Regions from separate parts of the Halomonas sp. Mc5H-6 genome, predicted to be linked through region 3. Evidence: predicted binding sites of a transcription regulator. Region 3 holds the regulator's gene; each other region holds the start of a gene.
What was found. The regulator sigma-54, encoded in region 3, starts transcription at its own class of promoters, with help from an activator protein. The targets are predictions, from matches to a motif close to TGGCACNNNNNTTGCTNT.
Positions count from the first base shown of each region.

Region 1: a site for sigma-54 is predicted at 4,963-4,980, ahead of NH395_RS14935 (NCS1 family nucleobase:cation symporter-1). Genes of this name have one in related genera too.
Region 2: a site for sigma-54 is predicted at 5,459-5,476, ahead of urtA (urea ABC transporter substrate-binding protein). Genes of this name have one in related genera too.

Region 1 covers NZ_JAMXSI010000012.1:26,786-34,687, reverse strand. Annotated here, with positions in the region: gene NH395_RS14945 (EAL domain-containing protein) at 1-2,256, opposite strand, end outside; gene NH395_RS14940 (LysR family transcriptional regulator) at 2,417-3,340, shown strand; gene NH395_RS14935 (NCS1 family nucleobase:cation symporter-1) at 3,384-4,904, opposite strand; gene NH395_RS14930 (nitrilase-related carbon-nitrogen hydrolase) at 5,446-6,312, shown strand; gene hydA (dihydropyrimidinase) at 6,344-7,783, shown strand; gene NH395_RS14920 (NAD(P)-dependent oxidoreductase) at 7,842-7,902, shown strand, end outside.
Region 2 covers NZ_JAMXSI010000003.1:330,780-338,681, reverse strand. Annotated here, with positions in the region: gene urtE (urea ABC transporter ATP-binding subunit UrtE) at 1-308, opposite strand, end outside; gene urtD (urea ABC transporter ATP-binding protein UrtD) at 308-1,144, opposite strand; gene urtC (urea ABC transporter permease subunit UrtC) at 1,141-2,274, opposite strand; gene urtB (urea ABC transporter permease subunit UrtB) at 2,281-3,819, opposite strand; gene urtA (urea ABC transporter substrate-binding protein) at 4,024-5,364, opposite strand; gene NH395_RS07275 (tripartite tricarboxylate transporter permease) at 5,696-7,222, opposite strand; gene NH395_RS07270 (tripartite tricarboxylate transporter TctB family protein) at 7,222-7,674, opposite strand; gene NH395_RS07265 (tripartite tricarboxylate transporter substrate-binding protein) at 7,674-7,902, opposite strand, start outside.
Region 3 covers NZ_JAMXSI010000001.1:194,179-202,080, forward strand. Annotated here, with positions in the region: gene tldD (metalloprotease TldD) at 1-772, shown strand, start outside; gene yjgA (ribosome biogenesis factor YjgA) at 778-1,296, opposite strand; gene pmbA (metalloprotease PmbA) at 1,392-2,732, shown strand; gene NH395_RS00875 (HPr family phosphocarrier protein) at 2,754-3,023, opposite strand; gene rapZ (RNase adapter RapZ) at 3,085-3,966, opposite strand; gene NH395_RS00885 (PTS sugar transporter subunit IIA) at 4,044-4,517, opposite strand; gene raiA (ribosome-associated translation inhibitor RaiA) at 4,522-4,830, opposite strand; gene NH395_RS00895 (RNA polymerase factor sigma-54) at 4,917-6,338, opposite strand; gene lptB (LPS export ABC transporter ATP-binding protein) at 6,443-7,192, opposite strand; gene lptA (lipopolysaccharide transport periplasmic protein LptA) at 7,203-7,697, opposite strand; gene lptC (LPS export ABC transporter periplasmic protein LptC) at 7,701-7,902, opposite strand, start outside.

The sequences.
Region 1 (7,902 bases), on a different contig from region 3:
TATCGACTCCACCTTGTTGACGAAATCGACCTGCCGGAACTGCAGCGGGCTGACGTTGACCGCCACGCTCAACTCGGCAAACCCAGGCTGATGGGCCCACTGTGCCAATTGCTGACAGGCCGCCTCCAGCACCCAATCACCTACCGGGTTGATCAGCTCGGTCGATTCGAGCAGGGGAATGAACTCGCCAGGCATGACCAATCCGCGTTCGGGATGCTGCCAACGCAGCAGACCTTCGACCCCTATGCAGCGGCCCTCCTGGTCAATTTGAGGCTGATAATGCAGCCGCCATTCCTCATTCGCCAACGCTTGACTCAGTTCGTTTTCCAGGCGAACCCGTGCCAGCAACTCAGCTTGCATGGTAGGGTCAAAAAAGCTCAAGGCGCAGCGACCACTGCTTTTGGCCTGGAAAAGCGCCATGTCCGCCTGCTGCAAGTAATCATCGACTGAGCTGGCGTGGTCGTTTACCACCGTAATCCCGATACTTGCCGTGACGTTAAGGCTCTCGCCCCGGATCATCACCGGCAGCCGAATCAAGTCTTGAAGTTTCTGTGCGATATTTTCGGCAAGTTCAGCAGTATGCTCCCGGCTTTTACTCATGCCTTCGATCAGCACAGCGAATTCATCGCTCCCCAGCCGCGCCAGGGTGTCCGTTTCACGCAGCATTTGCCCCATTAAACGGGCGAGATGCTGCAGCAGTTGATCACCAACGTAGTGGCCCAGGGTATCGTTGATTTGCTTGAAGTTATCGATATCGATAAACAGCAAGGCCCCCCAGCGAGCATGACGATTCACGTCCTTTAACGCCGCTTCCATGCGATCCATGAACAGACGCCGATTGGCAAGCCCGGTCAACGGGTCGTAAAACGCCAGTTGGTGAATTTCCTGCTCTGCCGCTTTACTCTCGCTAATGTCGCTCATGGTGGCCACGTAATGGGTCAGCGCGCCTTGCGGGTCGTAAACGGCGCTAATGGTCAGCCATTCGGGAAATACATCGCCATTCTTGCGCCGACTCCAGATTTCTCCTTCCCAACTCCCGGCCACCTGAACCCGTTGCCATAATTTGCGGTAGAAAGCACTATCATGGCGGCCAGAGTTCAATATCCGCGTGCTTTTACCCACCAGCTCGTCTTCGCTATAGCCGGTAATCCGCGTAAAGGTGTTGTTGACTTTCAAAACATGGCCGTTTGCATCGGCGATCAACATGCCCAGATGGGTCTGGAAGGCCGTGGCGGAGATGCGCAGTTCCGCTTCACTTTGGTGTAACCGATGTTCAAAGCGCAGCCGGTTAAGGTAGTGACGCACGCCCCAGGCGCCCAGCAGCGCAATCAGCAGCATTACGCCTGCCAGTATACCGGCACGCTGTCGCCAGTTGGCCAACTGAAGCTGGACGTCTTCGCCTACGACCACGAGCAGCGGCAACTCTTCTATCCACTGCATCTGAAACAGGCGTTCGCGCTGGTCCAGCGGGGAGGTCAAACGCAGCGACCATGTATCAGCCCCGCGCTCAAGCATCATGCGTGTCTCGGGGCTTTCCACCTGCCACCCGGCGGTGATGGGTTCCTCAAGGGGGGGTAAACGGGCAATCAGCTTTAGCTCGCTATCCACCAGCGCAATACTCTCACCACTGGATAAGCCCAGCCTTTTCAGAGCACGCTCAAAGACAAGGGGCGATATACGCGCCACCGCAATGCCGCCAAACTCGCCGTTGTCACGGGTCAAGCGCCGCGCTTGATAGAGGTAATACTGTTCATCATCCGATGCCGAGTAGAGCGGCGTCACCATTTTGGTGCGATCATCCTGATCACGAAAGGCTTTAAAAAACGCGCTGCCGCTGAGATCAAGCCCCACCAGGTTGGCTCGCAGCGCGCTGGCTTGGACAATGCCGTTGGCATCGATAATGCCGATATCATCAATCCAATCGACGGAACGCGTTCGGTTACGTAGTACCTGCTGAATAGACGAAGGCGCGTCCTGCGGCGGAATGCCCTGCACCTGCACAAGTTCGGCAATACTCAACAGCGCTTGGCCGCTCTGCGCGAAAACGCCTTTCGCCCACTCGGTCACGACATCGGCACGGGCCGCGTTGCGCGTTTCAAGAGCTTGAATTTCCTGTCGATACTGTTCGTAGAGTACCCACACAAAGATACTCAGGAGCAGCAACAGCGCCACCCCGTAAAGCGTTAAAGCACCACGGCGCTGCTGGCGATACTTCTTCGCCAAATCGGCCGATAACGGGGTAACAGGTTGTGGCATTGCGCGGGCGCCTTGTCATAAAGTGGCACTAAACAAACAGAACCGTCCTAACATAAGCTCAAACGTCGATGATATTGAAGAACTATTTTTGAAAAGTACATCGGCCTTTTTCGATTCCTCTATCATTAAATCAACTGATTACCCGCCATGAGAGCTTGATATGCCCGCGCTTGGTCAAATGAGCGACTATGAGATTCGCCTGATTCGTGTTTTTCAAACGGTGGTGGAGTGCGGTGGCTTTACGGCGGCCGAGACCACGCTGGGCATCAGCCGGTCAGCAATCAGCCAGCATATGAACGACCTGGAAGGGCGGCTGGGCTTTTCGCTGTGTCAGCGAGGACGTGGCGGGTTCAGCCTGACCGAAGAAGGCAAGGAGATTTATCAGGCAGGCCTGACGCTGATTTCCGCGCTGGAAACCTTCAAAAGTGATGTCAACGCGCTGCATCACACCATCAGGGGCGAGCTGAATATCGGCATTACCGACAATCTGGTGACGCTACCCGCCATGAATGTCACCCATGCGTTGGCCAAACTCAGCGCCCCGGAGCACGATGTCACGCTGAACATACACATGGAGCCCTCGGATGCGGTGATTCGCAGCGTGATGGATGGCCACCTGCATGTCGGGGTCGTGCCCGCGGTCAACCTGCCCACCAGCCTGGATACTCAGCATCTCTACGATGAACCTTCCTTCCTGTACTGCTCGGTGGGGCACCCGTTGTTCGATAAGGCCAGCGATCGCCTCACGCTGGCCGAGCTTGCGTACCATCCCGCCATATCGCCCCGCTATCCACTGCCCGCTGAGGCACGCCAGGCCCACGATGCCCTCAACCTGCGCGCCTCCGCGTCTGACCGTGAGGGCGCGGCATTTTTGATTCTCACCGGACGATTTATTGGTTTTCTTCCCGAGCACGTCGCGGATCAATGGGTCTCGGCAGGCAAAATGCGCGCCCTGAACAGCACAAGCCAGCACTACCGTATCCCCTTTGTGCTCATTGCCCGCCGCGACCGCCGCCCCAACCGTGTCGTTGACGCCTTTTTAAACTTCATCGATACGCCACAAACGCCAACACCCGGCATCTAGCCGGGTGTTGGTGAGGCATCTTGGTAAAGTGCGTGTCGCGCGACTAGGGGAGTTGCTCGGCAGGCTCCTTGTCCGCCACCGGCGACGGCCCCACCGACGGTGCGGAGGAAAGCACCTGACTGGCGACATAGTAAACGATCGCGCCAAGCGCCGAGCCGGTAAACCAGCCGTAGTCATAGAACCAGTACATCGTGCCGGTGGTCAGCGAAATCAGTGTCAGCGCCACGGGCACGCCAAAGGCGATAAAACCGGCAATATTGACAGCCGGATACGCATGGCTGTCCATATACAGGCTGGGCACATCCAGACGCTGCTTTTTAATCAGGAAGTAATCCACGGCCATGATACCGGCGATCGGGCCCAGCAGGCTGGAATACCCCAGCAGCCAGTTGGAGTACATCTGTTCAAGCGATACCCCCGGGGGAATGATGCCCGCTTTTTGTAGCAGGTCGTAACCCATCAGCAGCACACCCACCGCGCCAGTTAGAAGAACGCCTCGAGTCTGGTTGATCAATTTGGGCGCAATATTCTGGAAATCATTGGTGGGTGAAACAATGTTCGCCGCCGTATTCGTCGATAGGGTTGCGACGATAATCAACAACATCGCCAATACGACCCAAAACGGGCTATCGATCATGCCAATCAGATTGACCGGATCGGCAATCGTTTGCCCTACCAGCGACTCAGAGGCAGCGGTCATCACCACACCCAGCGAGGCAAAGAAAAACATCGTCAGCGGCAGGCCGATCACCTGCCCGGCAATCTGGTCTTTCTGGCTTTTGGCAAAGCGACTGAAGTCAGGAATATTCAGCGACAGCGTGGCCCAGAAGCCCACCATGGCAGTTAACCCGGCAAAGAAGTAGCCATACACCGACGCCCCTTCAGGACGCGATGGCGGCTGCGCCAGCAGCTCGGTCATCGAGGTGTGCGGCCAGGCCCACACCATCAAACCGATACCCACCGCCAGCAGCAAAGGCGCAGCCAGCGTTTCCAGCCATTTGATCGATTCCGCACCGCGAATCACTACGTACAGGTTCATCGCGCCAAACACGAAGAAACCGATGACCTCACCGACGCCCCCCAGCGCCGCCCAGGCCGGCATCAGTTCCGAGAGCAAAAGATGAATGGCCAACCCGCCAAACATGGTCTGGATACCAAACCACCCGCATCCGACCAGGGCGCGCACCAGACACGGTACGTTGGAGCCAAAGATGCCGAACGAGGAGCGCAGGACTACGGGGAAAGGAATCCCGAATTTCGTCCCCGGAAAGGCGTTGAGCGTCAGCGGAATCAAGACAATCACATTGGCGAGTAATATCGCGAACAGCGCCTCGCCAACGCTCAAGCCGAAGTAGGCCGTTAACACGCCCCCCAGCGTATAGGTGGGTACGCAAATCGCCATTCCCACCCAAAGCGCGGCGATATTCCATTTTGACCAGGTTCGCTCGCTTGCTTGCGTGGGTGCAATGTCCTCATTGAAACGCGAACTGGAACGAACGTCGTCCCCCACGTCCAGCTCAATCAGCCCGTCTCGATCTACCATTTGAGAGGTTGTTTTCGTCATTGGTCTCTCCTCAGTGTCATCCTGCTTCCCAGAAAACCCTCACGGTCTGAGGTTATTTCAAGCAATAAGCGTGCCGACTAAGTCGCCCTAGTCACTTAACTTATTGATCAAAAAACTGTCTTCAAGGACAAGAATTTTATTGTTTTCGTCATCTTTCCGACTTCTGAGTCACCGAATACCCGGCGGACTCAAAAAGGCTAGATCAAAAAAAATATTTGCACCAATTTTAAACATGAAAAACTGAATTTATTTCCATAATAAAAATACAAATCACTGATTTAAAATAGTTAATTTAAAAATCCAAAACAGTGCGCACCTTCACCAGATTAGGGCTTCCTCAATGCTAAAATAAAAAAATCAATTTAACTCAATGAGTTAAAATCCATCTTAAAAAAACCACCGACTGACTTGCTAAAACGCACAACCTGACGATACTTTCTTAAAAGCTGTCTCAATGGTCAGCTTTGCGAACCACCCGCTTAAAACAGAACATCAAATAACACCAATATTTTGGCCTAACGCTATTAAGAGGGATTGTCTGATGCAGAAGATGAAAATCGGCCTGATTCAAATGGGCCTGAAAACCAGCACCGACCTGGAACCCGCGGCCATCCGCGACGCCATGAACGAAGCCCACCTGCCGATGATCGAGAAAGCGGCAGAACAGGGCGTGCAGGTGCTCTGCTTCCAGGAAGTGTTCAATCAGCCCTACTTTTGCCCCAGCCAGGACGGCAAGTGGTATGCCGCCGCCGAGCAGGTGCCGGAGGGCCCCACCTGCCAGATGATGCAGAAACTCGCCGCCAAGCACCGCATGGTCATCATCGTCCCCGTCTTTGAGGAAACCGAGACCGGCGTGTACTACAACACCGCCGCGGTGTTCGATGCCGACGGCAGCTACCTGGGCAAGTACCACAAAACGCATATCCCCCAGATCGCGGGCTTTTGGGAGAAGTTTTTCTTCAAGCCGGGCCAATCCAACTGGCCGGTGTTCGATACCGCCTTTGGCAAAATCGGCGTGTATATCTGCTATGACCGCCACTTCCCCGAGGGCTGGCGGGCGCTGGCACTCAACGGCGCCGAGGTGATTTTCAACCCTTCCGCCACCGTCGCCGGGCTCTCCCAATACCTGTGGGAGCTGGAGCAGCCCGCCTCGGCCGCCGCCAACGGCTGCTTTATCGCCGCCATCAACCGCGTGGGTACCGAGGCACCGTGGAATATCGGCAATTTCTACGGCTCCAGCTATATCGTTAACCCGCGCGGCAAGATCGAGGCCCAGGCCAGCGAAACCGAGGATGAACTGCTGGTCCACGAGATCGATTTGGACATGGTGCGCGAGGTACGCAACAACTGGCAGTTCTTCCGCGACCGCCGCCCGGAAACCTACACCCGTCTGACCGACGGCGAGTAGCCAGGCCACCTGATAAGCCAAGGAGCGAACAATGAGCCTATTGATCAAGGGCGGCACCGTCGTCACCAATACCGATACCTACCGCGCCGACGTGCTCTGCGTCGACGGTAAAATCCACGCCATCGGCACCCATCTAGACGTTCCCGCTGATTGCGAGGTGGTCGATGCCAGCGACCAGTTGGTGATGCCCGGCGGCATCGACCCGCATACCCATATGCAGCTGCCGTTCATGGGCACCGTGGCCAGCGAAGACTTCTACACCGGCACCGCGGCCGCGCTGGCGGGCGGCACCACGTCCATCATCGATTTTGTGATTCCTCAGCCAGGGCAATCGCTGCTGGAGGCTTTCGAAACCTGGCAGGGCTGGGCCGAAAAAGCCGCCACCGACTTTGCCTTCCATGTGGCGATCACCTGGTGGGACGATAGCGTGCGCGAGGAAATGGGCACCCTGGTGCAGGAGCACGGGGTCAACAGCTTCAAGCACTTCATGGCCTACAAGGGCGCCATCATGGCCACCGACGATATTCTGGTGGAGAGCTTCTCGCGCTGCCTGGAACTGGGCGCGGTGCCGACGGTGCATGCCGAAAACGGCGAGCTGGTCTATCACATGCAGCAGAAACTGCTCGCCCAGGGCATCACCGGACCGGAAGCCCACCCGCTTTCGCGCCCGCCCCAGGTGGAAGGCGAGGCGGCCAGCCGCGCCATTCGTATCGCCAGCACCCTGGGCGCACCGATTTATCTGGTGCACGTTTCCACCAAGGACGCGGTAGACGAAATTGCCTACGCCCGCGACCAGGGGCACCAGGTTTACGGCGAATGCCTGGCCGGTCATCTCATGATCGACGACAGCGTCTACCAGGATACCGACTGGGGCCGTGCCGCGGCGCATGTGATGAGCCCGCCCTTCCGCCCCAAGGGCCACCAGGAAGCGCTTTGGCACGGCCTGCAGTCCGGCAACCTGCAGACCACCGCCACCGACCACTGCTGTTTCTGCGCCGACCAGAAGGCCGCGGGCAAGGACGATTTCACCAAGATCCCCAACGGCACCGCCGGGGTCGAAGACCGCATGGCCGTGCTGTGGGACGAAGGCGTCAACACCGGCAAGCTTTCGCCCCAGGAATTCGTCGCCCTGACGTCGACCAACACCGCCAAGATCTTCAACCTCTACCCCCGCAAGGGCGCCATTCAGGTGGGCGCGGACGCCGATATCGTGGTATGGGACCCCAACGGCACGCGCACGATCTCCGCCAAGACCCACCACCAGAACGTCGACTTCAACATCTTCGAAGGCAAAACGGTGCGCGGCATCCCCCGCCATACCATCAGCCAGGGCAAATGGGTGTGGCGCGACGGTGAGCTGCGCGCCGAGCGCGGCGCAGGCCGTTACCTAGAGCGCCCCGCCTACCCCGGCATGTTCGAGCTGCTGGCCAAGCGCGCCGAGCTGAATGCGCCGACGGCGGTCAAGCGCTGACCCATAAAGAACGACCAAGACCAACAGCTGTGCCCATAACAACAGCGGAGGCTCTACCGTGACTAGCCAACTGAACCATCTACCCAGCGCCAAAGAGGTCGGCACTTACGACCCATCTA
Region 2 (7,902 bases), on a different contig from region 3:
CGCAGATTATCTTCCACGGTAAGTAGCGGAAATATCTGTCGCCCCTGGGGCACATAGCCGATGCCCAGCCGAGAGCGTTCTTCAACGGCTTTCTGGGTCAGCTCGATCTCGCCCGCCTCACCGCTTGAGTAGCGCAAGGCGCCGCTTTTTACCGCGACCTCGCCCATCACGGCTTTCAGCAGCGTGGTTTTCCCCACGCCGTTACGGCCCATCACGCAGGTGCACTGCCCGGCGGGCACTTCAAGGTCCAGGTCCCAGAGGGTGTGACTTTCGCCATAGAACTGATTGAGCTTTTCAATGGCTAGCATCAGGCGGCCTCCTCGTCATCGGCACCCAGGTAGACCTCGACCACGCTGGGGTCGCTGGAGACTTGGTCCATGGTGCCTTCCGCCAGCACGCTGCCCTGGTGCAGCACGGTCACCTGGCGGGCAATCGACCGCACAAAGCCCATATCGTGTTCGACCACGACGACGGATTGCTTACCGGCTAAGCCGGTGAGCAGCTCGGCGGTACGCTCCATTTCCTGCTCGGTCATGCCCGCGACCGGCTCATCCACCAGCAATAGGCGCGGGCGTTGCATCAGCAGCATGCCGATTTCCAGCCACTGCTTCTGGCCGTGGGAAAGAATGCCAGCGGGTTGATAGCGCAGCGCGGTCAGGCCGATGGTCTCCAGCACTTCGTCAATGCGGTCCTTGACCTCGCCGGTCAGGCGGGCGGTGAGGGTCGGTATGATCCGCTTGTCCGCCGCCATCGCCAGTTCCAGGTTTTCAAATACCGAGAGCGCCTCGAACACCGTGGGCTTCTGGAACTTGCGCCCGATGCCCAGGCTGGCAATCTCGGGCTCGTTCATGTGCAGCAGGTTATGACGGCTGCCGAACCATACACTGCCCTCATTGGGGCGCGTCTTGCCGGTAATGATGTCCATCATGGTGGTCTTACCCGCCCCGTTGGGGCCGATAATGCAGCGCAGTTCGCCATCGTCGATGGTCAGGTTCAGTTTATTGATGGCCTTGAACCCATCGAAGCTGACGGTGACGTCTTCCATGTAGAGAATCGGACCGTGGCGCACGTCGACCGTTGAGGCCTGGGGCGTCATGAAGTCGAACACCCGGTCGCGTTCGGTAAGCGCTTGGAAAAAACTCATGCGGTTGCCTCCTTGTCCGGCGTCTCTGATGCCGTTGGCTCATCGTCTCGCCGCCGCTTCAAATGGCCCAGCAGTCCGGCGACCCCTTTGGGCAGGAACACCGTAACGAACACGAACAGACCGCCCAGTGCAAACAGCCAGGCATCGGGCATGACCCCGGTAAACACGGTTTTGGCATAGTTCACCAGCACCGCGCCGATTACCGCGCCGTAAAGCGAGGCGCGCCCCCCCAGCGCCACCCACAGGACCACCTCGATGGAGAAAATCGGGTCGAACTCGCTGGGGTTGATAATCCCCACCTGGGGCACGTAGAGCGCCCCGGCGCCCCCCGCCAGCATGGCGGAGACAACAAACACGAACAGCTGGAAACGCTCGACCCGGTAGCCAAGAAAGCGCGTTCGCGCCTCGGCATCGCGGGTTGCCACGCACACCCGGCCGAGTTTGCTGCCGACAATCGACCGGCATACTACATAGCCCAGCGCCAGCGCCACGCCGGAGGCAATGAACAAGCCGAGCCGGGTGGCCTCGCTGCGCAGATCAAAGCCCAGCAACTCGCGGAAGTCGGTCAGGCCGTTGTTGCCGCCAAAGCCCATCTCGTTGCGGAAAAACGCCAGCATCAGCGCAAAGGTCATCGCTTGGGTGATGATCGACAGATACACCCCGGTGACCCGCGAACGAAAGGCCAGCCAGCCAAACACCAGCGCCAGCAGCCCCGGTGCTATCAACACCATGGCAAAGGCAAACCAGGCCATGTCGAAGCCGTACCAGTACCAGGGCAGGCTGTCCCAGTTCAGGAAGACCATAAAGTCGGGCAGGATGGGGTCGCCGTAGGTGCCGCGATCGCCGATCTGACGCATCAGGTACATGCCCATGGCGTAGCCGCCAATGGCGAAAAAGGCGCCATGCCCCAGGCTCAAGATCCCCAGATAGCCCCAAACCAGGTCCACCGCAACGGCCAGGAGCGCGTAGGTTAAATACTTGCCCAGTAGCCCGACGGTATAGCCCGATACGTACAGCGGGTGCCCGGCGGGTACTGCCAGGTGGAGCACCGTCACGGCAATGACCGCGACGGTCAGAATCAACAGAAAGATCTGCGTCGAGCGTTCGTTGAAGGGTCGTGTTAGCCACATAATCGATTAGCCCTCCGCCGCCCGGCCCTTCTGCGGAAAGAGTCCGCGGGGGCGCTTTTGAATAAACAGGATGATGAATACCAGCACGATAATCTTGGCCAGTACCGCTCCCGCCCAGGGTTCCAGCACCTGGTTGATAATACCCAGCGACATGCCCGCCACCAGCGTACCCCAGAGGTTACCGACGCCGCCGAACACCACCACCATGAAGGAGTCGATGATGTAATTTTGGCCGAGGTTGGGGCCAACGTTGGTGAGCTGGGAGAGTGCCACACCGGCAAGCCCGGCCACGCCGGAGCCCAGCGCAAAGGTCATGATATCCACGCGTGTGGCACGAATGCCCATTGAGCGGGCCATGTTGCGGTTCTGGGTGACCGCACGGACCTCAAGCCCCAGCCGCGTGTGGCGCATGATCAGTATCAGGCCCGCAAACACCACCAGCGCAAACCCCAGCACATACATCCGGTTAAGCGTTAGCGACAGGGCGTCGTTGACCACCAGCGAACCGCTCATCCACTCCGGCGTAATCACCGTGCGGTTTTGCGGTGAGATCAAGGTGCGTACCAGCTGCTGAAGAATCAGGCTGACACCGAACGTAGCCAGCAATGTCTCCAGCGGGCGGCCTTTCAGGAACTGAATCACGCCACGCTCGATCGCCACCCCCGCCAGGGCGGACACCATGAACCCGGCCGGAATCGCCAGTATCAGCGCCAGCCCCGGCTGGCCGGGCAGCAGTTGCTGCATCGCCCAGGTGGTATAGGCACCCAGCATGATCAGCTCGCCGTGGGCCATGTTGATCACGCCCATCACGCCGAAGGTGATCGCCAGGCCAATGGCCGCCAGTACCAGCACCGAGCCCATGGAAAGGCCAAAGTAGAGCGTCTCGGCGGCGCGGTTGATTTTAAGGTTTTGCTCGATATCGGCCAGGGCGGCGGTGGCAGCGTCGGCTACCAGCGGGTCATCCGATTGGGCAGCCCGGCTCAACGCCACCCGAACGTTACTGTTCAGGCTGCCCGATAGCACCTCGACGGCCTCGACGTCGCCCTGGTTGAGGCGATAGACCGCCAGCGCCTGATTCAACCGATCGCGTACCGCGGCCGAGGGTTCGTTTTCCAGCCGGTTGGTGAGCGGCTCGACCTGAGCTTCCTCAACCTCGCCAATCAGCCGTTTCGCCGCGTCCAAGCGCGCCTCTTGATCGCCGTTATACAGTTCGACCAGCGAAATCGCCGAGCGCAGCTGGGTGCGTAGTGCGTTGTTGATGGTCAACCGATCCAGGTCGCGGCGGCTGACCTCGCCCATGGCTTCCCCGGTCAGGGCATCTTCAATGGTGACGTCCAGGCCCGTCGTTTCCAGCGCGATGACAAAACGCCCATCGTCTTTCAGCCGTTGCAGATCACTGTCCAGCAGGGCCTGTAACCAGACGTCAGCGCGCTCTTGCTCGCTTTCGATAATGGCGTTGATGGCCATGGCTTTGTCGTCGAATGAGCGGGTATCCAGTGCTTCAAGAAGCGCTTGACCATCGTCTTCCTGCGCCTGAACCGCCATGGGCAACCAGGCCAGCAGGCTGATGAGCAAGCAGGTGACGATCCTTGGCATGACGCGTGCCGTCCACGAATAGCAAGGCATCCTCATGGGTGAATCCTTCGAGTGGCGTGCCCCAGGCGTTGCCTCAAACGAGACATCGCCTGGGTAGATGAATAAGGTAATCGGAACAAACAAGGGGCGGCTTGCACCGCCCCTGACACGGGCTTACTCGGCCAGTGCTTCTTCAGCATCGCTACCCATGCAGCGGTTTTCCGCCACGTTGTAGTTGCCGCATTCCATGGGCTTGCGCCAGTCGCTGATCAAATCACGCGAACCGGGCAGGTAGTCCGACCAGGCATCGCCGGCCACAGTCGACGGGGTTTCCCACACCACGGCGAACTGGCCGTTGTCCTGAATTTCCCCGATCATTACCGGCTTGGTGATGTGATGGTTGGGCATCATCGCGGCCGAACCGCCCGACAGGTTGGGCACGGTCACGCCGATAATGGCATCTTTAACCGCATCCACATCGGTGGTACCGGCTTTCTGGACAGCCTCTACCCACATGTTGAAGCCGATATAATGGGCTTCCATCGGGTCGTTGGTCACGGCGTTGTCTTCGCCGGTATGCTCAAGCCAGGCGTCGATGAAGTCGTAGTTGGCATCGGTATCCACGCTCATGAAGTAGTTCCAGGCTGCCAGGTGGCCGACCAGCGGTCCGGTATCGATCCCGGTGAGTTCCTGCTCGCCCACCGAGAAGGCGACAACGGGAATATCGGCCGCATCGATGCCCTGGTTGCCAAGCTCACGGTAGAACGGCACATTGGCATCGCCGTTAACGGTGGATACCACGGCGGTTTTCTTGCCTTCGCTGCCGAAGCGGCCGATTTCCGACACGATGTTCTGCCAGTCGGAGTGACCAAAGGGCGTGTAGTTGACCATGATGTCTTCATCGGCCACGCCAAACTCTTCTTTCAGGTAGGCTTCAAGGATGCGATTGGTCGTACGCGGATAGACGTAGTCGGTACCCGCCAGCACCCAGCGCTCGACGCCGACCTGGTCATGCAGGTAGTTGACGGCCGGGATCGCCTGCTGGTTGGGGGCGGCGCCAGTGTAAAAGACGTTCTCGGAAGACTCTTCACCTTCGTACTGCACCGGATAGAACAGCAGACCGTTCAGCTCTTCCACCACGGGCAGTACTGATTTACGCGATACGGAGGTCCAGTTACCGAAAATGACGTCGACCTCGTCCTGTTCAAGCAGCTCACGGGCGCGCTCGGCAAACAGCGGCCAGTCAGAGGCAGGGTCGACCACCACCGCTTCAATATCACGGCCAAGCAGACCTCCCGCTTCGTTCTGCTGTTCGATCAGCATCTCGACGGTGTCTTTAAGAACCGTTTCGCTGATAGCCATGGTGCCTGATAGCGAGTGCAGGATACCGACCTTGATAGGGTCTTCGTCTTGCGCGATGGCCTGGGTACTGACCCCCATCACAGCGGCGGTTAGCAGGGCAGTTGAGAACACTCGAGACGTCTTTGGGTGTGTCTTGCGTAGGAAAGTGGTCACTTGAATCTCCTTGCACCCCTTATGCTGGGGGCTCGTTTATTGGCGTCGTATGCCAAGCAGCAAAGGCTGGTATACGTCCACTAGCAACAAACAATTTGCAAGGGCTGCGCCAGATTGGCACATAAGCAACTTATAAGCGCACAATCAGCAACTTAAGATAAGTCTAAAAAACCCAAAAAAGGCCGGAAGCACCAAAATAGCGCGGCTTCTGTTGGCGAGCGCACGCTGATCACGCACCACTGGCGCACAATGCACTGCGACCGTGCAAAAACGGGGCGCCGACTCTCGTCGACGCCCCGTTTCTTCCAGGGTCGATGGCTCCCTTCCAGGATTAATCGCTGCCAGACGTCCCCTCTTCAATAGGATTACGCATCCGGCGGCGCAGGATGGGCCCAATAATATAGGGCAGGATCAAGCCCAGACCGGCAAATACCCAAAGGCCAATGGCCAGGCCACTGTTCCATAGTATGGTCCAGTCACCATCGGAAATATCCATGGCGTGGCGCAGGTTCTTTTCCATCTCCGGCCCAAGTAACAGGCCGAGGATGATCGGCACCAGGGGAATCTCAAGCTTGCGTAACAGATAACCGGCAACGCCAAAGATCACCATGAAGTAGAGATCGAAGACGGTATTGCTGATCGAGTAGATGCCGACAAAGGCAATCATGGTAACGATCGGCAACAGGTACATGGGTGGTACCGACAGCAGCTTGACGAAGATCCCTACCATCGGAATATTCAGGATCAGCAGCAGGAAGTTACCCACCAGTAGGGCAGCAATCACCCCCCAGACGATATCGGCGTTCTGGGTAAACATCAGCGGGCCGGGGGTGATGTTCAGCGAAATCAACAGCGCCAGCAACACCGCCGTCGTCCCGCTACCCGGCACACCCAAGGTCAACATGGGCACCAGCGCGCCGCTTGAAGCGCCGTTGTTACCGGCCTCGGGACCTGCGACACCGCGTGGATCCCCCTTGCCGAAGTAGCCTTTCTTGCCGACGACTTTCTTCTCCAGGGTATAGCCGATAAAGCTACCCAGCGACGCACCGGCACCCGGCAGTACGCCAGCGATGAAACCCAGTACCCCGCCACGCAAGCTCGAAGGCAGGATCTCACGGATATCCTTCCACTTGAGCGAGAGCTTGTTGACCGCCATTTTTTCCTTGCCACCACCGGCCTTTTCTTCGATGAAGAACAACAGCTCGGAAATGGCGAACAGGCCCACAATGGCTATGATGAAATCCACGCCTTCGTAGAGTTCCAGCGTTCCAAAGGTAAAGCGCTGCACGCCGGTGGAATCGATACCCACCGTGGCGATCATCAAGCCGATGGCGGCTGCCACCACGGTCTTCATCGGATTCTTGCCGGTAATACCGCCCAGGGTTGCGAAAGCCAACAGGAACAGCGCGAAATACTCGGCAGGCCCGAAGGTCAAGGCGAATTTTGCCAACAAGGGGGCCAATATAATCAGGCCTATGGTGGCCACCAGGCTACCGATAAAGGACGCCACGGCAGAGATCGCCAACGCCTCGGACGCCTTGCCCTGTTGCGCCATCGGGTAGCCATCGAGACAGGTCATCATCGCCGGTTCGTCACCGGGAATATTGAGCAGTATCGAGGAAATACGCCCGCCATACATCGCCCCGGCATACACCGACGTGAGCATGATAAGGGCGGTTTCCGGCGCCAGGCCGAGGGTAAAGGCCAGCGGGATCAGGATCGCCACCCCGTTGGCCGGTCCCAGGCCCGGCAAGGCACCAATCAAGGTGCCCAAAAAGGCACCGATCAGCGCAAACATCAGGTTATGGGGCTGCAGCGCGACGCCAAACCCGTCCATCAAGAAGCCAAGCGTTTCCATTAGCCCACCTCCAAGAACGACAATATGCCTAGCGGTAGCGCCAGATCGAGGGCATAGCTGAATACCAGATACACCACCACACCGGAAACCGCTCCGGTGATATAGGCCTTGAGCGGACGTGAACCCATGCGCCAGCAGAGGGTGCCCACAGCCAGGGCCGTACTGATGATGAAGCCTAGCGGTTGCAGCAACATGGCATACAGGATCAGCACGACTACCGCAACGATCAGCTCGATACCCGTACGGCTCCATGGCCAGGCATTATCCGGGTCCGGCCGCACGACCATGTACAGACTGGACAACCCCAGGACGACGGCCAGTAAAAGAGGAAAAGTATCGGGGCCAACGGCCTCGGACCCACCAAACGGTTCTGGAAACTGGGTGGCGCCCCAGCCGTACGCGACGGCCAGGACGATCATCAGGATCCCAAAGATACGATCGTTGAAAACCATTACTGAATCAGCCCGATATCCGTGGACAGTTCTTCGATATCTTTGATCTGGTCTTTAACGAAGGTCTCGAACTCACCGGCGCTCATGTGGAAAGGCATCAGGCCATTCTGCTGCATGACGCTCTTCCACTCGTCGCTGGCATAGATGGTATCCATGGCATCGACCCAGTACTGCTTGGCCTCGTCAGAGATATCCGCCGGCATGTAGAAGCCGCGCCAGTTGGGGCCC
Region 3 (7,902 bases):
CGCCAAAGAGGCGGTGCGCCAGGCGCTGGTCAATCTTGAGGCGGTCGATGCCCCTGCCGGGCAAATGCCAGTGGTCCTGGGGGCTGGGTGGCCGGGTATTCTACTTCACGAAGCCGTTGGTCATGGCCTGGAGGGAGATTTCAACCGCAAGGGAAGTTCAGCCTTTGCCGGGCGGATGGGCCAGCGTGTGGCCTCAAAAGGCGTTACCGTGGTGGATGATGCCACCTTGCGCGATGGGCGTGGTTCGCTCAGCGTCGATGATGAGGGCACGCCAGGGCAGTACACTTCGTTGATTGAAGACGGCGTGCTGACCGGCTATATGCAAGACAAGCTCAATGCTCGCCTGATGGGCATGGCGCCCACCGGCAACGCCCGGCGTGAGTCGTTTGCCCATTTGCCGATGCCGCGTATGACCAACACCGTCATGCTCGCCGGGCAGGATGAGCCAGACGACATCATCAAGAGCGTCAAGCGGGGTATTTACGCCGTGAGTTTTGGCGGTGGCCAGGTCGACATCACCTCCGGCAAGTTCGTGTTCTCCGCCAGCGAAGCCTATCTGATTGAAGATGGCCGCGTGACGGCGCCGGTGAAGGGCGCGACGCTGATCGGTAATGGCCCTGACGCCATGAGCCGTGTCTCGATGATCGGCCATGACATGGCGCTGGATACCGGCATTGGCGTCTGCGGTAAAGAAGGCCAGGGCGTGCCGGTGGGTGTCGGTCAGCCGACGCTGAAGGTCGACGAGCTGACCGTCGGCGGCACGCAGTCTTGAAAAAACTAAAGCTCAGCGGTGTTGCGTAAAAACTTGAAAAGCTTGCGAGCGCTGGTGGGCGGCTTGTTTTGATCACGCTCGCGCCTGGCGTTGCGAATCAACTGGCGAAGGGTTTGAAGGTCGGTGTCCGGGTGCTCGTTGAGCCACTGCTCAACGGCCGGGTCGCCTTCATCGATTAGCCGGTCACGCCATTTTTCAAGTCGATGAAACGCATGGTCGCGATGCTGCTTTTCTTGTTCGATGTTGTCGAACACGGCCTGAATGGCGGCAAGGTCTTCCTTGCGAATTAATTTGCCGACGTACTGCATATGCCGCCGACGCCCTTCATGGGAACGAATGCGAGCGGTCTCGTCGATGGCACGCAGCATGTCATCGGATAGCGGGAAACGCGCCCGCTCGGCGGGCTGCATGGCAATCAGTGTTTCCCCCAATGCCTGAAGTGCATGCATTTCGCGCTTCAACTGGGACTTGCTGGGGCGCTCTGCCATGTCGTCGTCTAGGGGCTCGGGGCGTTGTTTTGGCATCGTAGGTTCTCATCAACAGAATTCGTGGCCTTATTATATCAGGCCGCGATGCTCAATATGGATCTACCGACAATGTCGGTGGTTAAGGAGATTGTATGGCTCAAGCGTTCGACGCATCAGCCCAACAGGCACTGCTCATCCAGCGTGCTGAAAGTGCCCTGGCGATGGCTAAACGGATGGGGGCAGATGCCGCTGAGGTGGGGGCAAGTGTCGATCAGGGAATTGGCGTCAGTGTCCGCCAGGGCGAAGTGGAAACCGTCGAGCTTTCCCGTGATCAGGGCATTGCCATCACCGTGTATGTGGGACAGCGTAAGGGTAGCGCGTCGTCCACGGATGCCAGCGAGGCATCGCTGCTGGCAACCGTGGAAAAGGCCCTGTCGATTGCTCGCTATACGGGTGAGGACCCGTCGGCAGGTCTTGCCGATGCGGCGCTTATGGCGACCGATATCCCTGATTTGAAAGTCCATCACCCCTGGGCGTTAACCACCGACCGGGCCATCGAGCTGGCGCTGAGCTGTGAGCAAGCGGGCCGCGAAGTGACAGGCATCACTCAGTCGGATGGTGCTTCGCTATCGAGCGGTGAAGGCGTGCGCGTTTACGCCAACAGCCATGGCTTCGTCGGCACCCAAAAAGGGAGTCGACATTCACTTTCCTGCGTGTTGATTGCTGAAGACGAACAAGGCATGCAGCGTGATATGGACTACACCTCGGCGCGCAACCCTGACGATTTATCCGACCCGGCCGCCGTGGGGCGCGAGGCGGCCAGGCGTACCCTGCGCCGCTTGGGGGCCAGGCGTCCGCCAACGGGCACTTATCCGGTGCTGTTCGATCCAAGTCTGGCAAGTGGCCTGGTGGGCCATCTGATGGGCGCGCTGGCAGGCGGCGCGCTATACCGTCAGGCTTCGTTTCTGTGTGACCGACTCAATACGCCGCTGTTTCCCGATTGGTTTAGCCTTGAAGAACGACCGATGGAGATTGGTGCGACGGCAAGCTCTCCCTTTGATGGGGAAGGGGTTCAAACGCGCAACAACCGCTTTATCGAAAACGGCCAGATAGCGAGCTATATGCTGTCGTCCTACAGCGCACGGCGTTTGGGCATGAAGACGACCGGAAACGCCGGGGGCGCACGCAATCTGCGCATTACCGCGCCGTTATCCAGCCCGGCCGCCCTGTTCGAGCAAATGGGCACCGGTGTCTGGGTGACCGAGCTGATGGGGCAGGGCATTAACGGTGTCACGGGCGACTATTCCCGCGGTGCAGCCGGTTTCTGGGTCGAAAACGGGGTGGTGCAATACCCTATCGAAGAGTTCACCATCGCGGGTAACCTGGAGCGTATGTTCGGTGCGCTGGTGGGCGTGGGTGATGACATTGACCGCCGCGGCAGTATCCATTCCGGTAGCTGGCTGATTGATGGCATGACCATCGCCGGCAACTAGCCGATCGTTGCAGACGGGGTTTTACTTGTCTTCGTCAAAGCGGGCGTCGAACAGCGATTGAATGGCATCCAGGGCCTGTTCGGCGTCATTGCCTTCTGCTTTGATGCATAGCTCCGTGCCACAGGGGGCCGCGAGCATCAGCAGCGCCATGATATTGGCGGCATCGGCTTCCTGCTGCTGTTTATAAACGCGGACATTGGCGTCAAATTGCTGACTGCATTGCACAAGCTTTGTGGCGGCCCGCGCGTGAAGGCCGCGTTGGTTAGTGAGGGTAAGTCTACGTTCTGGCACCCTGGTTCCTTTTGGCTATGAGGGTCTTCGCGATAGATGATGGTTGTCAACGTGGCTCGAACTAAAGCGGCGCGTTGACGGTGTATTGCAAGCCCAGCTCGCGGTGGCGTAAATGTACTTCACCCAGCAGATTGGCGATGCGTTGCGCCAGTTGTTCAGCGATATAAACCGAGCGATGCTGACCGCCGGTACAGCCAATCGCCACCGTCATGTAGCTGCGCTGGCTGTGCTGATAGGCTGGCAGCCAGCGTTCAAGCCAGGCCTCGATATCGCGGGTCATGTCATCGACCAGTGGGTAACTGGACAAAAACGCAATGATATCAGCGTCGCGGCCAGTGGAGCCCCGTAACGCCGGATCCCAGTAGGGGTTGGGCAGGCAGCGGACATCAAAGACAATATCCGCATCCAGCGGAACGCCGCGCTTATAGCCGAAGGACTCGAAAGTCAGCGTTAGCTGGTCGCGCCGCTGATGGGCGACCTGATCAGTGATGCGGCGACGAAGGTCATGCACCGAAAGCCGGGTCGTGTCGATGGTCAAATCGGCCAGATCGCGAATCTCGTGCAGCGTTTGCTCTTCTTTGTCGATGGCTTCTTCTAGCGTGAGGCTGCTGTTGCGGGTTAACGGGTGCCGTCTGCGAGTGGCTGAATAGCGTTCCAGCAAAATGCGTGCGTCGGTGGTGAGATACACGATCTGACACTTGATGGTCCGCTGCCGAAGCTCTTTGAGCAGTTCGGGAAGCTTGGCAAGTGCGCCTGGCAGGTTGCGTGCGTCAATACTGACGGCCAGGTGGGTGCGACCGCCCTGATCGCGCAACTCCTCAACCAGTGAATCCAGCAGCATGGCGGGCAGGTTATCAATAGCGTAATAACCCAGATCTTCCAGCGCCTGCAAGGCTATCGATTTGCCTGACCCTGATCGGCCACTAATAATGACGAGTTGCATGAAGGCTCTCTTGCTTGCGGTCAAGCGACTTGGACAAGCGACCCGGGATTAGGACGGTCCATAAGCGCCTCGCCTTTTTAAAGGCTGGCAGCCTGTTCGCGTATCTTGGCGGAGATGAGGTCCAGCAATTCACGCTGACTACCCGACTTGCGTAGCTGCTGGCGCGTGTCGGCATCATTCATGATGGAGGCAACTTGGCCCAGCAGTGCCAGGTGCGTATCGTCGGCTTCTTCAGGCACGAGCAGAACAAACACCAGGTCAACCGGGTCGCCGTCAATGGCGTCGAAGTCGACCGCTTCATTGAGTTTGAGAAAGCCGGCGATGGGCGAATCACAATGCGGACTTCGCGCATGGGGAATCGCCACGCCGTTACCAATCCCCGTACTGCCGAGGCGTTCACGGCCGATCAGACGGCTGAACACTTCCTGGCTGTCGAGGCTGGGAATGTTTTGTGCGATAAAGGTGCTGAAAAATTCCAGCACCCGTTTTTTGCTGCCCCCGGGCACATCGTAGAGAACGCGTTCCGGGGGGAGGATTGTGGCCAACGTCATTGAATTAACGCACACCTGCGCCCTGGGCGCGGGCTTGTGCTTTTTCCTTATGCTTAACGAGTTGTCGATCGATCTTGTCCGCCAGGGCGTCGATGGCGGCGTACATGTCATTATCGAGGGCCTCGGCATGCAAGTCAGCGCCTGCAGCGTGCAGCGTACAGGCGGCCTGTTGACGCTCTTTTTCGACCGAGAGCGTTACCTGTACGGTGGTGATGTTGTCGTAATGGCGCTCAACGCGTTCCAACTTTTCGTTGACATAGTCACGCAAGGCGTCAGTCAGTTCTACATGATGACCGGTGATATTGACTTGCATTGACGTACTCCTTATCCGTCGGACTGTTCTTCGATTGTAACCCTTTTTGGCGTTAAGCAAAGCCCTTGTAGTGAGTTTCCGTTTTTCTACCGCAAACGGCGTCGTTCGCTTGAAGACGGGATCCCCATGCCTTCGCGATATTTGGCGACCGTGCGTCGGGCCACGTGGATGCCGGCTTCCTCCAGCAGGGTGACCAGACGGCTATCCGACAAGGGTTTGCCGGGGGGTTCTTCCTGGATCAGTTTTTTGAGGCGCGCACGAATGGCCGTACTGGAGTGGCTGTCGCCGTCCTGGCTACTGATCTGGCTGGAAAAGAAGTATTTAAGCTCGAAAATGCCCCGCGGTGTATGGATGAACTTCTGGGTGGTGACACGAGAGATGGTCGATTCGTGCATCTCCACCGCATCGGCAATATCGGCCAGGATAAGCGGCTTCATGGCTTCTTCGCCGTGTTCGAGAAAGCCGATCTGGCGGGTAATGATTTCCCGCCCAACGCGTAGCAGGGTGTCGTTGCGGCTGGAGAGGCTTTTGATCAGCCAGCGGGCTTCCTGCAAGTGGTCCTTGAGAAATTGGTTATCCTGGCTTTTGTCGGCGCGCTTGATCAGGCTGGCGTAATCGGGTTGGATCCTGAGTTTGGGCAAGGCCTCGGGGTTGAGTTCGAGGTGCCAGCCTTCGTTATCGTGGTGAACCACCAGGTCGGGAATCACGTAGCTATCGTCAGTGGCGCTGTAAACGCTGCCGGGGCGCGGGTCCAGGCTTCTGATCAGTTGGATGACGTCATCGAGTTGCGCGTCGTCCAGACCGAGTCGCCGCTTGAGGAGACGCTGATCGTTCTTGCCCAGGGCTTCCAGGAACTGGCGGACCAGCCGCCGGGCAGGCATCAGCAGCGGGGTGTCGTCGGGCAGGGCGGCGAGCTGAAGCATCAGGCATTCGCGAAGATCGCGGGCGAAGATGCCGGTGGGCTCGAACTGTTGCAGTCGCAGCAGAATGGTTTCGACCTCGCGCTGGCTGAGGCCTTCCACGCCCTGATCTCGCAGTCCTTCGCGGATGTCGTTAAGGGGTTGGGTGAGATAGCCGTTAGCATCCAGCGCATCAATCAGGCTCTCGGCCACTAACTGTTCGCGTTGGCTCAAATCGGTCATGGCGAGTTGCCAGAGGAGGTGACCATGAAGGCTTTGCCCGGCTGCCTGGCGCTCGAAGTCAGGCCCGTCGCTGCTTGTGCTGCCGCTGCCAGCCGAATCCTGATAGGTATCTGACCAGTCGCTGTCGACGGACAGCTCCTTGGGAATGCTATCTGCCCACTCGCCTTCTTCCGGCTCGCTGGCGGCTTGTTCGCTTTCGCTGAACTCGTCTTCCTGCTCGAGCATGGGGTTGGCATCGAGCGCTTGCTGAATTTCCTGGCGTAAATCGAGCGTTGATAGCTGTAGCAGGGCAATCGCCTGCTGCAGCTGAGGTGTCATGGTGAGCTGGGTGCCGATCCGCAGTTGAAGAGAAGCTTTCATGACCATCTGAGAACCACTCGTTTATCGGAAAGCATCCACCCTAGTGCGAGTTGTGATCGGGTGCAAGTGCAATAAGTATGCCATTGGCAATAAATATGCCATTAAGGGCTTTAGAGACGAAAATCAGCACCTAGGTAAACGTCACGTACCTCCTGGTTGTCAAGAATAGCGTCCGGGGAACCGCTGGCGATGATATGCCCGTCGCCGACGATGTAGGCCACGTCGCAGATATCCAGTGTTTCGCGCACATTGTGGTCGGTAATCAAGACGCCAATGCCACGGTCCTTCAAGGCGCGGATGATCGACTTGATGTCGCCTACGGAGATGGGGTCTACACCCGCGAAAGGTTCATCCAGCAGAATGAACGCAGGTTCGGTGGCGAGGGACCTTGCGATCTCGACGCGGCGCCGTTCGCCCCCGGAAAGGCTCATGCCCATATTGTCGCGGATATGGGTGATATGAAACTCTTCCAGGAGTGTTTCCAGGCGCGCTTCGCGTCCGGCGCGGTCCAGGTCGTTTCGGGTTTGCAAAATGGCCATGATGTTGTCGGCGACGGAAAGCTTGCGGAAGATCGACGCCTCCTGGGGCAAATAGCCAATGCCTGCCTTGGCGCGCTCGTGCATGGGCGCTCGGGAAAGGTCGAGTTGATCAATACCAACGCTGCCCGCATCTGCCTTGACCAGGCCGACAATCATGTAGAATGACGTGGTCTTGCCAGCGCCATTGGGGCCGAGCAGGCCGACGATGCTGCCCTGTGAGATATCCAGGTTGATGTCTTTCACCACGCGCCGGCGTTTGTAGCTTTTTGCCAAATGACGGGCGTATAGCGTTCGTGTTGCGCTGTTGTCGGCAACGGCCATCTGGCTCTCCTTAACCTTCGGGTTGCAGCGTCATGCGAATGCGCTGCGACTCTTGATTGTCGACATCGGAACGCGCCTTGACGACCTCTTGGTCGATGAAATATTCCAGGCGTCCCCCGGTGAAGCGGTCGCCTTGCTGGATGATTTCCGCCCGATCAATCAACTCGACCCGGCGCTCGGCGACATGGTAGATCACCCGCCGACCCCAGCCTTCCATCGGGCCATCCTGGTCCTCGGGCTGGCGCCGCAAATACGCTCGTTCGCCCAGCGCTGTGGCCCGGGAGAGCTCGCCTTCTTCGTTACGCTGGATTTCCACTTCGTCGCCTCGTATCAGCATGTTGCCTTGGCGAATTTCGACGTCGCCGGTGTAGACCGCTGTACCTGCGCGCTGATCCAGGTCAAGCTGGTCGGCGACGACTTCAACTGGCTGCTGGTGGTTATCCGCCGTCGCGTAAAAGGGCACTAGGCAGGCAGCCGCCATCGCCGTGTAGATAAACGCTTTCATGTTTCATTCCTGTCCGGGTTGCGTCTCCGGAGGGTGGTGGCCTTGAACGTCACCTTCAAGCCGCACTTCCTCCTCGTTGAGCCATGCATCCATACGCCGTGCTGTCATGCGCTGGGGTGGTTGCTGGAGCAGCACATGAGTGTCACTCCACGCATGGGCGGTTTTCCCCTCATAGTGCAGAACGTCCGTGTCAAGCTGCCAGCCT